4 regions of the Novosphingobium sp. HR1a genome follow, and region 1 is predicted to be linked to each of the others. Evidence: riboswitches for the same ligand, from Rfam matches in the RefSeq annotation. Region 1 holds a riboswitch; each other region holds the start of a gene.

Region 1 (4,188 bases):
GACCCACTGCGAGGTGGAGTAGCTGTTCTGGACGTAGATCCTGTCGAAGACGTTGCGCAAGTTGAGCGTCACGCTCGTCTTCTCTGCAAGGTCGTAGCGGGCCGAGGCATCGACCAGCGTATAGGCCGGGATGCGCCGGGTATTGGCGGCGTCGGAGTACCGCTTGCCGACATACCGCAGGCCCGCGTCCAGATGCAGCGGCTGCACCGGCCGCCATGACAGCCACAGGTTGGCCGCCTTTTCCGCGACGCCGATGGGCATGTTGCCGTCCCGGCTGACCAGCGCGGTGTCGACCAGTTCGTCGAAGTCGTCGTACCGCGCGTTCAGGATCGTGCCGTTGGCGAGCACGCTGAATTCCTTCGTCACCGCCAGTCCGAACGAGGCCTCGACGCCGTAGGAAGATTGCTGTCCGACCTGCACCGACACCGTGGGATCGTTGGCGGATCGGGTCAGGATCTTCTTCTTGACGATGCGATAGCCCGACAGCGTGAACTCGCCGCGTCCGTCCAGGAAAGTCGCTTTGACCCCGGCCTCCCACTGGCGCCCGGTGGAAACGTCGAAGGTGGTCTGCGCCAGCGTCGCCGTGAGGAACGCCGTCACCGGGTCCGCCGCCGCCGAATACTGCGCATAGAGCGAGATCGTGTCGCTGGGGTTGTAGACCAGCCCCGTGCGCCAGCTGGTGCTCGGATAGCGGGCGGTGTAGTCCGCCGCCGGATCGAGGGCATCGTGCCGCTCGGTCTTCGGACGGTCATAGCGCAGCCCCGTCACCAGTGAGAGCCGGTCGGACAGCGAGAGCCGGCTTTCGCCGAACAGCGCCCATTGCTGCACATCGGTCTTGTACTTGTAGCGGGTGCCGAATGTGCCGTCGAGGAACGTGCCCGGCGTATAGTCGCAAGGATCGACGAGGTCGAAGCGGCTGTTGGGCGAACTGTCGGTGCGCAGCAGCGAGCCGGTGTTGTACTCGCCGCCCAGGCTCAGGCGGTGGTCCATGCCAAGCAGTGTATGATCGAACACCGCGTTGAAGCGGTCGCCCCACTGTTTCGTCTTGTAGACAATCTCCAGATAGCTCGAGCGGCGGATCTGGTCGCCGGACCAGGCATAGCCCTCGGCATTGCGCCAGTGCTTGAAGCCGGTGAGATAGTAGGCGACGTTGGTGATCGTCACCCCCTCGGCCGGTGTCCATTCGGCCTTGGCCTGGGTCCAGGCATCGTCGAAACGCAGCGAGCGGTCGGCGATGTTGTAGTTCTTCTTGCGGATGTCCCGCACCAGCTTGCCGTCTCGCAGCGGAGTGCCGTACCAGATCGTCGGGTCGAGGTCGGCGCGGTCGTGCGTCAGCGTCAGCACGAGGTCGTCGCGCGCCTGCCAGCGCAGCGCCGCCGAAAGCGCAAGACTGCGCGATTGCCCGCGCTCCATCCACCCGTCCGAACGGTTGTAGCTGAGATCGACGCGGTACGAGAGCCTGTCTCCGATCGGCCCGCCGATCCCGCCCGCCGCCGCATAAGTATCGAACGAACCGCCGCTGAGACGGACCTCGCCTTCGAACTGCTCGGTATTGGGCTTCTTGCGCACGACGTTGATCGCGCCGCCGATGCCGCCCTCTCCATAGAGGACCGAGGCCGCACCGCGCAGGACCTCGATCCGCTCGGCCATCCACGGGTCGGCGGGGAAGGTCTGCGTGGTCGTCGTGTAGACGCGCATCCCGTCGTAGAGCTGCATCACCGAGGTGTAGCCGGTGAACCCGCGCGAACTCAGCGAGTAACCGAAGGCCGAGCTGTTGTTGATGAGCCCCGGCGCGCGCGCGGCTGCGGCAACCACGGTGCGGTCGCCCAGGCTGCGGATCATCTCCCTGGTGATGACGTCGACGCTGGCCGGCGTCTGCATCGGCGTGAGGCCGAGGCGGCTGGAGGCGTCGGCCTGCTGGCCGAGTTGCAGGACACCCGCCTTGCGCGCGGTGACGACGATGTTGCCCGCATCCGTGTTATTGGCATTCTCCGGCGCCGTCTCGGCGGCTTCCTGCGCCTCAGCCGAAGTCGCGGACATGCCAAGCATGCAGAATGACGCGCCCGAAGCGATCAGGCCGGAAAGAAGCGATCTCGTATTCATGTTGTAACCCCCGTTGCGTTTCCCAGTCGAACGGACAGGTTCCCGCGCAAGGGACGTCCCCCGCGCGGGCGCAGCGGCGGGAAGCGGGCGCGAACGAGCGACCGGCGAAACCCGCCGTTGCGGCCTGGCCGCAAGTTCGTCGCTCAGACGGAGTACACCGTGCCGCGGCCATCCCCTGGACCAAGGCAAGAGCGACCGGACGCTGGCAGGTCTCCTGGCTAACGGGTCGTCGCGCGATGCACGGCCTTCCCAGGCCTCGCAGGAGTTAGCGTCCGGCCCAGTGGCTGCGGCAGGGCACATTGGCCTGCCGCGATATGCATCGCGCTCACCGCTTACAGTTGCAGGGACAGCCTCGGCTTCGAGGGGTAGCCCCTCTCACCGCGTTCCCTTTTAAGCCCCTTTCGGAAGGCACCAACGCGATCGTGTCCCCCTTTTCGGAGGGACGGGCGGGGGATTATTCGCTGCGCGCACGATTTGCAAGCCGTTCGCGTGGGGCCTTCCGAAAGCCCGTCCTGCGAGTTTTCGGTTGCAACCTTGCTTTTCATTTTGGGCAACCCGTGCAATTTGCGGTGCCGATGACTGATCCACGACTCACCCTGATGGAAGCCATAGCCACGCGAAAGTTCGTGACGGCGCGCTACAACGGCAACACGATCACGCTTGCCCCGCACATGCTGTTCGAAAGGCACGGCGATCTTGTCGTCAGTGCCATGAACCCCGCGAAGGCACGCCGCAGCGACGAGGAGCCGGGTCTCGGCCAGTTCAAGCTGGCGGGCCTCTCGTCGATGGAACTGCTGAACGAGCACTTCGAGCCTCTGCCCTCGTACGACGGTACGCCCCCGCGCAGCGATGATTCCCTGATCCTTTCGGTCTGATCGCCCGATATCGCCAAGGTGATCGGCGGGTAGCTTCTAAAGTGTGCCCCATGTCTTCATGATCCCTTCCGAACGCCGCGCGATGACGCGGCACGGGATGAGGGAGAAGACATGCAGGCGCAGGACATCGTCGCAGCGGCAAGCGAACGGACCGGATTGAGCGACTTCGGCGATCCCGCGATCCTCGAAGGGCTTGGCGTGCTGCTGAAGTCCTACGAGGACGAAGCCAGATTTACTGAAGCCGGGATGGCGCGATCGGTCGATGCACTAGTCGCCGCGATGGCGAACCGGATGCGGGTGGAAGACTGGCTGGCGCGCCACCCCGAACTTCTGGAGCGCCCGGTCGAGAAGCCGCTGTTCGTCTTCGGCCTTCCGCGCACCGGCACCACGCTGGCGATCAACCTGCTGGAAGCCGACCCGGCGCGCCGCGCGTTCCTGCGCTGGGAAGCGTTCGATTCGGTGCCGCCGCCGCTGGTGCAGGAACTTCACGCCGGTCCCCGTCACGATGCCTGCCAGACGCGAACGCTGCAGGGGCTGAAGTACGCGCCGCAGATCGCCGCGATCCATTACGAGGAGGCCGACAGCCCGACCGAGTGCCAGTTCGCCATGGCGCCGTCGTTCTGCGCGCAGCTCTACGATTCCCAGGCGGACATTCCGGGCTACCACCGCTGGTTCCTGGACGAGGCCGACTACGCGCCCGCCTTCCGCTACGAAAAGCGGCTGCTGCAGCTGCTTCAGGCCAATGCCCCGGGGCGCTGGACGCTCAAGAACCCCTGGCACCCGTTGTTCCTCGATGCCCTGACGGCCGAGTTTCCTGACGCGCAACTGGTCATGACGCACCGCGATCCGGTCGAAGTGCTGGGCTCGGCCTGCAGCCTCGTCAAGGAAGTGCGGCGGATGTACAGCGATCAGGTCGATCTTCGGGCCATCGGAGAGAATCTGTTGGAGACGTTCGACCTGATGATCGCGCGGTCGAACGCCTTTCGTGCGAAGCACGGGCACGATGCGATCTTCGACGTGCAGTATCGCGATCTGGTGCGCGACCCGCTCGCCACGGCGCAGGGCATCTACGAAAGGTTCGACGAGCCTTTCACGCCGCAAGCCCGCGCAGCCATGGAAGCCTACCTGGCTGCAAACCCCAAGGGCAAGCACGGCAAGCACGAATATGACCTGGCCGAATTCGGCCTCAGCCGCGAAGGCGTCCGCGAGC
Region 2 (4,188 bases), on a different contig from region 1:
GCCTACGAACTGACGATGCGTGGTCAGATGCTGCACAAGGTCTTGAGAGTCGTGCGAGAGCTGGAGCAGGGCGGCCTCGTCGTCGACCGGAGTTGTCGTATTCAAAGGAAGGGTACCTGAATGAAAGGGCCGTCAATGTGTCTCGACGCGCGAATATAGCTCGAGAAGGCTAAGTCTTGGAGGCGAGAGGGCTCCTCCGGTCGAGACGGTTGTCCGCCAGCGAAGTGCTAAGCCGCCAAGGGACAATTTTTGCCAAAGGTCGCCGGGCGAGGATGGCACCAGCCCTTCGGCCACGCGCCCATTTCTGCCGCTCGGCCACTTCGAGGAATGTCCTAAAAGCCGCCGTTCAACTATGCTGCTCGTTCACGCCTCAGCACGCGCTCCGCCCAAGCTCCGAAGGCGATACCGATCGTGGCCCACATCAGAAGCTGTGTGGCGATAGAAGCGATACGGAAGTTCCATAGCAGTGTGGCTGGGAAATCGCCCGGGACCTCGTTGATCGGGGGCAATAGCAATTGGCCCAGAGCGACGATTGCGATGTATAGCCCTGTCGCGAACAGTGTTGCGTCGAACCCGCGGCGGCCGCGAGCAAAGGTTGCCCGAGCCTTGCCGGCCATCACGGCCGCGCCGAGCGACAGGGCGATCATGGCGAAGTATGCGGCGGTGCGCAGCCCGACCGTTTCGTGTTTGCCGACAGCAGGCGGCGTCTGCGGGTATTTGAGCGCGGGCACGATCACGATGAGAAGAAACGCGAGGCCGGCGAGGAGCAGCGACAGGCTGCGTGGTCCGATCATGCCGAACCGCCCGTAGCCATAGGCAAAAACCAGAGAGAAGACACCTCCGACTGCAGCGCCATACAGCGCCAAAGCTGTCAGCAGCCCGGCACTCTTCTGTATGTCGCGGGACACCAGTTCCTCTTCCTCGCTGTCTCCCGCAGGCTCGCTCATATGGTGCGCCGCGTGAGCGGCGTGCGATTCCTCGTAGCCAATCGCGAGATCGATTTGCGGTTCGGCGAAAGCGCGCGCGAACAGCGTGGAGAGGAGCGCCGCGAGAATGCCGGCCAGCATTCCGCGCCACAACAGGTCCTTGGTCATGTGCCTGCGATCAGTGGCAGGGGAAGCCGAGAAGGTGACGCCCATCGTGGACGAACTCGTGTACATACATGCCCTTGAAGAGCGCGTAGGCGCCCTGCTCGGTGCTCACGAAATAGAGGAAGATGAGCGCCAGAAGCATGCCGAGTACGGCCCAGGGAGCGATGTCTGCGAGCGGAATGGCGCTGCGGCCCTGCACCGGGATGAAAGCGTCGTCGAAAAGCGCGGCGTTCGATGCCATGTCATGCTCCTTCAAGGGTCTCGCGCCCTGAAAACGGATTATCCCGGTTGAAGGTCTGGCTCTCGACGCCCTGCGAAGGCTTCGATTACAGTGGCGCGACCGCGCCGGAATTGCACCGGCTTCTTCAACCAGAAGGTTCGCGCCACTTAAGACCCGGCGAACCGTTCCGTCAACGCTTCCGGAGGTCACCCTGGCAACTTCGCTAATGCTGCTTTGCGCGAGCGCCACGGCATTCAGTCGCAGCGGCGGATTTGCAGGACCGCAAGACGGGCTGGACGAGGCTGGGCGACGCGATGCCGGCCGAATCGTGCTTCCGAGGAGATTTGGAGAAATCGCCTATTGCAGTCCCGCCGTGTCGGCGCAGCAAACGGCACAGGCGATGGGCTGCACGACGCAGATTGAGCCGCTGCTTGCCGACCTCGACAACGGTGAGTGGTCGGGATTGTCATTCGCTGCAATCGAGGAAGCAGAACCCGGGGCGCTCATGGCATGGCTGCAAGCCCCCGAAGGCGGCGCGAAAGGCGGCGAATCGCTTGATGCTGCCTGCGCGCGCATCGCGCCCTGGCTCGACCGTCTCGCCGAACAGAATACGCCAGTCCTTGCCGTTACGCATCCGATGCTCGTGCGCGCCATTCTTGCACAGACGCTTGGCCTTCCGGTAGCGACAACGCTGTCGATCGATCTGGCGCCGCTTTGCCGTGTCATGCTGTCTTTCAATGGCGAATGGCGGCTGCAATCGCTGGGCGCAGGATCTGCTATTGCGAATTGAGATCAATGCGGATAACGCCCGCCGTGTTCGGTTGCTTCGGCAGCCGGTCTGATCGCATCGGTGCCTTGAGAAAGGCTTAAAAGGGAACGCGGTGAGGATGGGCCGATACCCTCGGCTCGCCCGAATCCGAGGCTGTCCCTGCAACTGTGAGCGGCGAGCGCGATGTACATGTGCGGACGGGCAAGGCTCGTGCCGCCAGCCACTGGGCCGGACGCTAACTCCTGCGAGGCCTGGGAAGGCCGTGCATCAAGCTGTGACCCGCAAGCCAGGAGACCTGCCGAAGCACCGGTCGCTCTTGCCTGATCCAGGGGATGGTCTCGGCACGGTTAGTTTTCTCCGTCTGAGCGACGAGAATGCGGCGGGGGGCCGCATCGGTGTCGTGCGTCGGCCGCCTTTTTGGGGTGTCCGGCTGCCGTGCGCGCCGACCGTTCGCGCGGAAGCCTCCTGCCCGGTGTTGCCTGGCGCCCCGGGGGGAATGACTTGAAACCGACGACCAAGGCCGGACTGCTTGCCGGCGCATTCGCGCTGATGCCGGTCCCGATGCTGGCTCATGCCGCCGAAACCGATAACGCCGACGATCCGATCGTCGTCACCGGCAAGGGCGGCGCCTACAACGCCACCCGCTCGAACAGCGCGACACGCACCGACACGCCGCTCCTCGAAGTGCCGCAGTCGGTGACGGTACTGACCCGGCAGGTCGTGGAGGACCTTCAGGCCAACCGCGTCGAGGACGTACTGGCCTATGCGGGCGGCATCACGCGCGGCAACAACTTCGGCGGCACCGGCCTGACCGACTACAACCTGCGTGGCTTCACCCCATCTGAGTATTTCCGCAACGGTTTCCCGATGAACCGCGGCTATCCGCCTGCGCCCGATTCGATCGCGGTGGAGCGCGTGGACGTGCTGCGCGGCCCGGCCGCCCTGCTTTACGGCCGCGGCGATCCGGGTGGCACCTTCAACATCGTCTCGCGCGTGCCTTCGGATCGGACGGCGCAGACTGTCAGCGGCCGGATCGACAGCTTCGGCGGATGGCGCGGCACCGTGGATGCCACCGGCCCTGTCGATAGCGGTCGGACCGTACGCTATCGCCTTGGCGCGGCGGTGGAAGGCGGTGACACCTTCCGCGACCATGTCCAGTCCGACCGCATCGTGGTTGCCCCTGTGGTCGCCTGGGATGCCTCCTCTGACCTGACCTTCACGCTTGGCGGCGAATTGGTGCAGGTTAAGACACCGCTCGATCGCGGCAATCCCGCCTTCCGCAACCAGCTTGCGATCGCCATCCCTTCCTCCCGGTTCTTCGGAGAGCCATCGGTTGGCCGCTGGCGCGTGCGTAACGGGCTCGGCAACATCGTCGCCGACTACAAGCTGGGCCGGGACTGGAAGCTGCGTGCGGGGATGCAATATTACAACGGCGAACTGGGCGGCCCCGGCATCCAGGCCTCCAGCGTGCGCGCCGATGGCCGCACCCTGGTGCGGACCTACAGCGAACGGACGCTGAGATGGCGTGATCTCGATGCGCAGGTCAACCTGACCGGCAAATTCGCCTCCGGCACGATCGAGCACGAAGTGCTGCTGGGCGCCGAATTCGAGGCGTTTCACTACACCGAGGTCATCCGCAATTCGAGCCCGACGCTCTCGCCCTTCACGATCGACATCTTCGCCCCGGTCTACGGATCGGCCATACCGCCGCTTAATGGCAGCTTCACCAGCATCCGCACGCAGACGCGGACCTTCGCCGGCTACGCTCAGGATCAGCTATCGTTGCTGCCCTGGCTGAAGGTGCTGGTCGGCGGACGGCTCGAAAGATTCGAGAGCGACAACCTCAACCTGCGTAATGGCGTGACTTCCGCCTTCAGACAGACGGTGTTCACCCCGCGCCTCGGCACTGTCTTTGTGCTCAGCCCGCAAGTCTCGCTCTACGGCAGCTATGCGCGCTCCAACAAGCCGAACACGGCCGCTGATGTGAACGGCAATGTGCTAGATCCCGAGCGGGGCACCAGCTACGAGGCGGGCGTGAAGCTCGAACTGCTGGACGGCACCCTGAGCGCGACGGCGGCGCTGTTCCACACGACCAAGCAGAACGTTGC
Region 3 (4,188 bases), on a different contig from region 1:
GTAGGCGTGCAGTTCGACGAGTTGTCCGACTCGGACCGGGTGGCGGAACTCGATCTTTTCCGAGGTTCGCATCACCACCGCCGCGCGGGCATGGCGGCTTGCGGCGATGAAGGCAGCCTTGCCCAGCAGGCTGAGCGCAGTGCCACCGAACAGCGTGCCATAGTGGTTGGCCTGTTCGGGAAAGACCATTTCGCACAGCCGGGTCGATGGGGTGTCCGCGGGCAGGGCATGGGCAGTGGGCATGGTGGTATCTCCTTTGCGAAGACAGCCAACCACGCGCCGGGCGCGGGACAAACCCCTGAAAGCGGGAAGGTTGCGAAGGCCTTCCGTGCAAACCCGCGAATGTTGCGAATTCGTAGTGGGTCCAACGCCAAGGAGCCTTGTCAGAGCCCGTCCGGTTCCCGGACGAGCCCTGCGGCTCGTTCAGCCGGCGAGTTCCTCTCTGACGATCCGCGCGCCAGCGCCAAGCGCGTTCAGTTTGCCTCGAGCCACGGCGCGGGGCAGCGGGGCCATGCCGCAGTTGGTGGACGGGTAGAGCTTGTCAGCTTCCACGAACTGCAGGGCCCTGCGCAGGGTATCGGCCACCTCTTCGGGCGTTTCGATGGTGTCGCTGGCCACATCGATGGCCCCGACCATGACCTTCTTCCCGCGGATCAGTTCGATGAGGTCCAACGGAACCCGCGAGTGATGGCATTCTAGCGATACGATATCGATCTTCGACTTTTGGAGATTCGGGAAGGTCTGTTCGTACTGCCGCCATTCCGCCCCCAGGGTCTTCTTCCAGTCGGTGTTCGCCTTGATGCCGTACCCGTAGCAGATGTGGACCGCCGTTTCGCATTTCAGCCCTTCGGCAGCCCTCTCCAGCGTGGCGATCCCCCAGTCGTTGGCCTCTTCGAAGAAGACGTTGAACGCGGGCTCGTCGAACTGGATAATGTCGATGCCTGCCGCCTCCAGTTCCCTGGCCTCCTGGTTGAGGATCGTGGCGAATTCCCAGGCCAGCTTTTCCCGGCTGCGGTAATGGGCATCGTAGAGCGTATCGATCATCGTCATCGGGCCGGGCAGCGTCCATTTGATGGGCTGATCGGTCTGCGTGCGCAGATACCGGGCATCATCGACGAAGACCGGCTGCGGGCGGGCGACCGCGCCGACGACCGTAGGCACGCTCGCATCGTAGCGATTGCGGATCCTGACCGTCTCACGCTTCTCGAAATCGACGCCGCTCAGGTGCTCGATGAATGTCGTAACGAAGTGCTGGCGGGTCTGTTCGCCATCGCCGACGATGTCGATCCCGGCCTGCCGCTGATCGTCCACGGCCAGGCGCAGCGCATCGTGCTTGCCGGCGACCAGTTCCTCGCCTTCCAGCTTCCAGGGCGACCAGAGTTTCTCGGGCTCGGCCAGCCAAGAGGGCTTGGGCAGACTGCCAGCGGTCAAAGTGGGCAACAGTGTTTTCATGTTGGATGACCTTGTGTGCTGTCTTGTCAAAGGATGTGGCTGGCGGCGTAGCCGGCGGACCAGCGGTCCAGATCGGCCTGGTACGGCCGGATGAAGTGCTCTTGCGCAAACCGGCCCTGCTCGATGGCGAGGCGGCTGCGCTCTTCGCGGTCGTAGACGATCCGGGTGGACGAGAAGTCCTGATGGTTCAGGCTGGGCCGGAAGCATTTCCCCGCAGCCGAATTGGCGTTGTAGATTTCGGGCCGGTAGATCCTCTGGAACGATTCCATCGTGCTGATCGTGCCGATCAGTTCGAGGCTGGTGTAATCGCTTGCCAGATCGCCGGTGAAATAGAACGCCATCGGCGCGACACTGCCCCGAGGCATGAAGTAGCGCGCCTGCAGGCCCATCTTCGCGAAGTATTCGTCGGTGGAGGAGAACGCGCTCTGCCGGTACTCGATCCCCAGGATCGGGTGGCGGTTTTCCGTGCGATGGTAGGTCTGGCTGCTCGAGACACTCAGGCAGATGACCGGAGGCTTCGCGAAATTGTCCCGGTATGTAGGCGAGGCCAGGAAGTGCCGGAACAGGTTGCCGTGCAGATCGCCGAAGCCCTCCGGCGTCGCGAACGTAGACCGTCCCTTGTTATGCTCGGCCAGCAGCACGCTGAAGTCGTAATCGCGCACGTAGGACGAGAAATTGTTCCCGGCGATCCCGGCGATGCACGTATCGGTCTTTCGGTCGATGATGCTCGGCTTCAGGATCTCGATCATCGGGAAGGCATCGCCGCCATCGCCCGCAGCAACATGCATCTCGACCGAGACGATATCGAGCTCGACCCGGTAGCGGTCACCCTCGGGATTGTCCCAATCCGCCAGATCGTTGCAGCGGTTGTCGATCATCCTGAGGGCAGCCTGCAGGTTTTCCTGGCGGTGCTCGCCTCTGGCCAGATTGGCGAAGTTCGTCGTGATCCGCGTGTTGTCGGAGGGGCGATAATTCTCGTCGAAGCGAATGCTGCTGATGGAGAATGTGAGATCGTCGTCTGTCATGGCCGGTTGTCCTGAAGATCGCCTGATCGTGGGCGCCAGCGGCGCGCCGGAAGCGATACGGGTGAGGCGAGGGCGTGGGAATGTCGGGTTGGCGTGTGTTGCGGGCATGCACGGTGTCCTGCGGTCCGGCGCGAACGCCGTCCGTCGTTGTGGTTCGGGAATGGGTCTGGATTTGCGGCGCGCCGCGTCAGGCGGGGCTCAGCCCGATGACACGGCGCGCGGGCGCATTCGTCGATTTGCGAAGGGGCGGGACAGGATTGCAAACATCGACCGATCACCTGCTTTGGCCGGGCGGAAGGATCGAAGGAAGAACGCGCAAAGTAGGAGCGGCCCACACGGCGGATAGACTGCGGGCCACGCTTCAAGCGCGATCCACCGGAGGAACCCCCGTCCGAGGAACGTTATGGCGCCGAAGGCAGGTCTCCTGGCTTGCGGGTCATTGCGGCGGTTCCGGCCTTCCCGAGCCTTGTGCAAGGCTCAGTGACACGAAATGGAACCGCCACTCGCCACTTACAGTTGCGGGGGCAGCGCCGGACTCTGCCCCGAAGGGCACCACCGGCTTCCCGTCTTAGCCCCGCCGTCATGCCTGAAGCGGGGAACCTCGACACGCTCTCTCAACACCATCGCCAGCCAACTGTCAACCATCATATAAAGATATCTTTATATGATGGTTTCGATGTGAGGCTATTCCGTCAGCGACGCAGTCCGCGCTCGTACTTGGCCGAGGAGCGGTACACGTGAGGAAAGGCTGGAAAGCTCCTCGAGAACCTGCAAAACTATGATGGTTTCTTGATCTGAACATCGCGGTCGCCGCTGCGGCATTGCTGATTGGCAAGATCTGGAAATGCTCAAGCAGGTTCGCCGTCACAGCGGTGATCCTCAAGTCCATGGAGCAGACGTGACCGGGGACGCCGTGCAGGTGACCGGGCATCAGGCCGCCGCTCAACGACGTGCGGGTCTTCTCCGTCAAGGGTTCGTTCGACTGCCATGTCTGCCGCAATGCAACTGTCCCCCCATGGCGGTTACTGTGGGTACGCGCCTGCACACTCTCGTCTCGCCCGCATATCTGCAGAACTGCGCTGGCGCGTGGACGGCGATGGATGGCGACTGTCCTTCGGGCGATGTTTTGAGGATCATGTTGCCTTGGGTTTGCGAAGGGGGCAGGCGAAGCGTTTCGTACGTGCCGCGTTCTGGCCGCGTGCGCGGATCGAGTGGCGTGCGCTGAACGAGGCGTTCGTCATCTTGGCGCCTGACTGCGGACCCGATTCAGTCGATCTGGCTGATCTGATGGGCCGTCTGGTCGAACTGGCCAAACGACCGCTTACGCCTAAGGAACTTCTTGCGGTGCTGCCGCTCACCAACAAGGAACGCGTGCGCTGGACCAAGGACGGTCGTCTTACCCCCAGTGGATCCGTGAGTATCCGTAAGGGGCAGATCGTATCGGTGCCGACCTATTCGGTATCGCAGGTTGAGCGCCTGCTGGGCGCTCCTCAGGTCATTTGCGACTGGCGCGAAGAAGATGCGCGTCTGGGCAAGGATGGCCACTGACGCCAGCGTCTCGCAATGCCACATTCTCCATGCTCACTGGTTGTCGCCGGTAAGCACGCAAACGAGATCCAACCGCCCGACCATGACGGTCGAGCGGCCGGACGCAAGTATCATTCCGGCTTGTGTTCCAGCGTGAAGCTGAGCGTCGCCGTGAGTTCGACAT
Region 4 (4,188 bases), on a different contig from region 1:
GGGCCGAGATGCCGGACGCGCACGCTCGCCTCCCAGGGGTCGAGCACGATAGCCGCGCCGGCGGAGACCGCGTTCTCGACCGCGTTGGGAATGCGATCTCCGTTGTCGTAGCGCGAGTGGCTGGCGACATAGCTGCCGTCGAGCGCCAGCCACGGCAGCGGGCGCCAGAACCCGACCACCTCGTAGCCATGACGCTTGCTGGCGCCGGTCGGCTCCACCGCGTTGGAATCGCCGACGAAGCGCAGTTCGCTGCCCACGTCGAGCCACCAGTACGTCGCGGTCAGTGAGACGGTGCCCAGTTGCAGGCGCCCGCCCAGTTCCTTGCCGGTGCCGCGCACCAGAACGGGCACGGGCGATTCCACGTTCACCGCACCGCGCACGTCGTTGGAGTGAAAGCCGCGGCCCCAGTTGGCATAGACTTCGAACTGCGGGACGATCTCGTAGGCTGCCGATACCTTGGGTGAGACGATCGAATCGTGTCCGCTGCCGGCTCCCAGTTCGGTCGCCATGGCGTCGCGCGCGCGGACGGTGTAGTGGTAGTAATCGCCTCGCAGGCCTCCGGTTAGCCTGAGGCCGGGTAACGGCTTCCAGGTCGCTTCGCCATAGAGCGCGCCGGACAGTTCCTCGACGTGATATCGACCCAGCGAGGACAAAAAAGCGCGGGTTTCGGTGCGATTCACCCCGACGTCGCCGATGTGATCGTAGCGATTTTCAGTGCCAATGCCCAGTTGCAGCGTCGAGCCCAAAGCCCATTGCTTGCGCGCGGTGACACCCACGACCCAGCGCTTGTCGAACTGGTCGATCTGCGCGCTGGTGCCGTCCGGATCGGCATAAGTTGGGTTCGAATACATGTTCCAGTCGTAGTACTGGGCATAGACATTAGCGCTCCAGTTCGGCTGTCGCACCGCGACGTTGCCGACGAAGCGCGTTGCGCGGCCACGCGCCGAAGGATCGGGCGAGCAGAATTCGTCAGGGCACAGCGCACTGCCGATGATCCGCTCGGGGATCTGCTCGGTCGGCCGCCAAGTGGCGTGGTAGGCGTGGAGCGATGCTTCGACGGTGCCTTCGCCAGCGGACACGATGTACTTCGCAAAGCCGGAGTAATGCCGCAGATGCTCGGCCTCCTGCCAGGGACCATCATAGCGCTTGGCCTGCCCCACCAGCGTGAGACTGCCACCCGCCACATCCTTGATGGTGCCACCGGCGGCCAGCCGCCCCGACTTGTACGATCCCCCCTCGACCGAGATCCACGGGCGGTCGAACCCATCGATGGTCGTCATGTAGGCCGCGCCGGCCAGTGCAAAGTCGCCGCCATCTGCACGGTACGGCCCCTTGCGGAAATCTTCGCGGGCGACGATCTCGGGGATCAGGCCGTTGAGATCGAGATAGCCTTGGCCATGCCCGTGGCTGCGCAGGTTCATCTGCACGCCATCTATATAAGTCGTGAAGTCGGTGCCGTGATCGAGGTTGAAGCCGCGCAGGAAGTACTGGTTGGCCTTGCCGCTGCCCGAATGCTGCGCCGCTACCATGCCGGGCACCGCCTCAAGCAGTTCGGCGACCCGCAGAAGCGGACGGACCAGCAGGTCGGAACCGCCGACGCTGCCCTCGCTGGCGGCATGGGCGGTGCCGATCTTGGCCTCGCCGCGTCCGAACACCACGATTTCGCCGGAACCGCCATCCGCGCCGCCGGCGGGTGCCTCTTCGGCGCAAGCGGGCATCGTCGCCAGCGCCATTGCGGTACCTGCCACGATGCGCACCAGCGCAGCGCTTTTCATCAAATTCATCATCATTCCCCCCGACGCCTGCGACTGGGTGGGAGGCTTGCCGCCATCAAGACGGTCGACGCGCGCCGGCGGTCGGACGCCGCGGGCGACCGTCTGCGCGAACCGATGCGGCCTCCACCGCTGGTTCGTCGCTCGAACGGAATGATTCCGGGCCTTGGCCACCCCCTGGACCATGGCATGAGCGACCAGACGCAGGCAGGTCTCCTGGCTCACGGGTCAATGCGACGATGCAAGGCCTTCCCAGGCCTCGCATGTTGCAGCGTCCGGCCCAGTGACTGGCGGCAGGAACCTTTGCCCCACCGCACATATGCATCGCGCTCACCGCTTACAGTTGCAGGGACAGCCTCGGATTCGAAGGGCATGCCTTCTCACCGTGTTCCCTTTTAAGCCTCTTTCGAGGCACCAGCGCGATCTTGTCTGCACCAATGAAGGGCAGATATGGCGCGCTATCTCAAACGGTTTCACGGCACAAGCCTGTCTGTATGGCGTCCAGGTACGGCCTGTATCCTGAACTCCCGACTAGCGATGCCAGGGCTGACGGGCCGCTCCGGGGAGCAAAATTTGCTTCCGAGCGCCTGGCAAGGGTCGGCGACGGCCGGATCGATTGTCGAATTGCGTGAAATTTCGGTCATCGCTGTGCTAAAGTCGCCTCCGTGCCATGCATCGCAGCCGATCGCAGAACTCTGGTCGCCAAGACGTCGTTGCGCTGCTATCGCCTTTCATCCTGCACCCTGAAACGGGTTCTGCGGCCTTGCGTGCTACGTTCACTCGCGAGGATAGGTTTCTCGGACTTAGCTTAAGGTACTTAAAAGATGACATTCGACAGGGGAAATCGCGGCCAAGGTCGCGACCGGTTCGGCGGCGGCGATGATCGTTGGGGCGGCGGCAACGATCGCTTTGGCGGTGGTGACCGCTTCGGTGGCGGCCAGCGTGGCGGCTTCGGCGGATCGCGAGGCGGCGGTTTTGGCGGTGGCGGTGGCGGTTCGCGCGGCGGCCCGGGCCAGGTTGTCGGTCAGGGCCGTGGGACGGTCAAGTTCTTCAACCCCGACAAGGGTTTCGGCTTCATCCAGCTTGAAGGCGGCGGCGACGATGCATTCGTGCACATCAGCGCCGTGCAGTCCGCCGGCCTCGAAACGCTGGCGGAAGGTCAGCAGCTGGAATTCCAGCTGGTCGAGCGAGGCGGCAAGATTTCCGCTTCCGAACTGACCATCGTGGGCGAGGTCATCGTTGCCGAACGTCGCGAGCGAAGTGCCGCACCTGTTCAGAATCAGTCCACTGGCGAGAAGGCCACCGGCACCGTCAAGTTCTTCAATAGCATGAAGGGCTTCGGCTTCATCGTCCGCGATGACGGCCAGCCTGATGCGTTCGTGCATATCAGCGCCGTCGAGCGCTCCGGTCTGCATGGCCTTTCGGAAGGCGATCAACTCGAATTCGAAATCGAGATCGATCGTCGGGGCAAGGCGTCGGCCGTGAATCTGGTCCAGCGCTGACTGATCTGGCCATGGCTGCCGCAGGAGGTCATGGCCTCATCTCGGGCTTTCCTCGATCGCATCGCGATCGGCGACGGACATCGAGCGGCTTATGTCGAAGGCCTTGATCAAAGCTGCCTTCGACAGGCCGACTGCGGGACGAGGGACGTGTTTCCTTGATTCGAACGTGCAGCATGCGGGCGGACCAGCTTCCTCCTGGAACCGATGTCCGGCCGCATTGCTTGAACCTTAGACCTGAAGTGGTTCATCCCTGCCTGTAGGCCGCCCTTCACCGGCATCATCAGGCTGATGATCTGAGAACCTAGCCTTGTCCTGGCGTCACCATCGTCATGAAAAGGCCAATAACGACAACGGATTGCATGACTAACGACGATCGCAGCGGCGACAACGACTCTCCTCTTCTCGACCTGGACAAGGGTTCGGTCCAGCGGTTCATCGCGCGCGCCAAAAGCCAGGGCGTCATCACGGTCAAGGAGTTGAATGCCGCGCTGCCGCAGGACCAGATGACCACCGATCAGATCGAGGACATCATGGCCGCGATCTCGGAAATGGGCGTCAAGATCGTCGAGAACGACGATGATGACGATGAGGACGGTGAGCAGGAAGACGGCGTGGAAGCCGTCGATGGCGGCGATGACGATTCCGGTTCGGATACCGGGTTCGACGAAGGCAATTCCCGGCGCCGTCCCGGCGAGACCCGCAAGGCGGACACGCTCGCGCGTTCCGACGACCCGGTCCGCATGTACCTGCAGGAGATGGGCGCCGCCGAGATGCTCAGCCGCGAGGGCGAGGCTGCCATCGCCAAGCGCATCGAAGCCGGCCGCGACATGATGATCATGGGGCTTTGCGAAAGCCCCATGACCTTCCACGCGATCATCGGCTGGTCCGAAGCGCTCAACAACGGCGACATGCAG

Evidence for each region. A riboswitch is a leader RNA that binds a small molecule or an ion and turns the genes downstream of it on or off. The one in region 1 is predicted to bind cobalamin.
Region 2: linked by a shared signal. The riboswitch ahead of HWN72_RS21015 (TonB-dependent siderophore receptor) and the one ahead of HWN72_RS26040 (TonB-dependent siderophore receptor) in region 1 are both predicted to bind cobalamin.
Region 3: linked by a shared signal. The riboswitch ahead of HWN72_RS21030 (DUF1852 domain-containing protein) and the one ahead of HWN72_RS26040 (TonB-dependent siderophore receptor) in region 1 are both predicted to bind cobalamin.
Region 4: linked by a shared signal. The riboswitch ahead of HWN72_RS02125 (TonB-dependent receptor) and the one ahead of HWN72_RS26040 (TonB-dependent siderophore receptor) in region 1 are both predicted to bind cobalamin.

What each region holds. Positions count from the first base shown of each region.
Region 1 is NZ_JABXWS010000098.1:15,490-19,677, reverse strand. It holds gene HWN72_RS26040 (TonB-dependent siderophore receptor) at 1-2,103, opposite strand, end outside; cobalamin riboswitch at 2,290-2,534, opposite strand; gene HWN72_RS26035 (hypothetical protein) at 2,679-2,978, shown strand; gene HWN72_RS26030 (sulfotransferase) at 3,090-4,188, shown strand, end outside.
Region 2 is NZ_JABXWS010000077.1:75,870-80,057, forward strand. It holds gene HWN72_RS20995 (helix-turn-helix domain-containing protein) at 1-120, shown strand, start outside; gene HWN72_RS21000 (CbtA family protein) at 351-1,094, opposite strand; gene HWN72_RS21005 (CbtB-domain containing protein) at 1,105-1,332, opposite strand; cobalamin riboswitch at 1,366-1,497, opposite strand; gene HWN72_RS21010 (histidine phosphatase family protein) at 1,538-2,101, shown strand; cobalamin riboswitch at 2,143-2,398, shown strand; gene HWN72_RS21015 (TonB-dependent siderophore receptor) at 2,582-4,188, shown strand, end outside.
Region 3 is NZ_JABXWS010000077.1:81,319-85,506, reverse strand. It holds gene HWN72_RS21040 (acyl-CoA thioesterase) at 1-243, opposite strand, end outside; gene HWN72_RS21035 (methionine synthase) at 424-1,452, opposite strand; gene HWN72_RS21030 (DUF1852 domain-containing protein) at 1,479-2,477, opposite strand; cobalamin riboswitch at 2,874-3,096, opposite strand; gene HWN72_RS21025 (hypothetical protein) at 3,564-4,025, shown strand; gene HWN72_RS21020 (DUF4198 domain-containing protein) at 4,136-4,188, opposite strand, start outside.
Region 4 is NZ_JABXWS010000010.1:5,187-9,374, forward strand. It holds gene HWN72_RS02125 (TonB-dependent receptor) at 1-1,790, opposite strand, end outside; cobalamin riboswitch at 1,961-2,206, opposite strand; gene HWN72_RS31705 (cold-shock protein) at 2,597-3,274, shown strand; gene rpoD (RNA polymerase sigma factor RpoD) at 3,634-4,188, shown strand, end outside.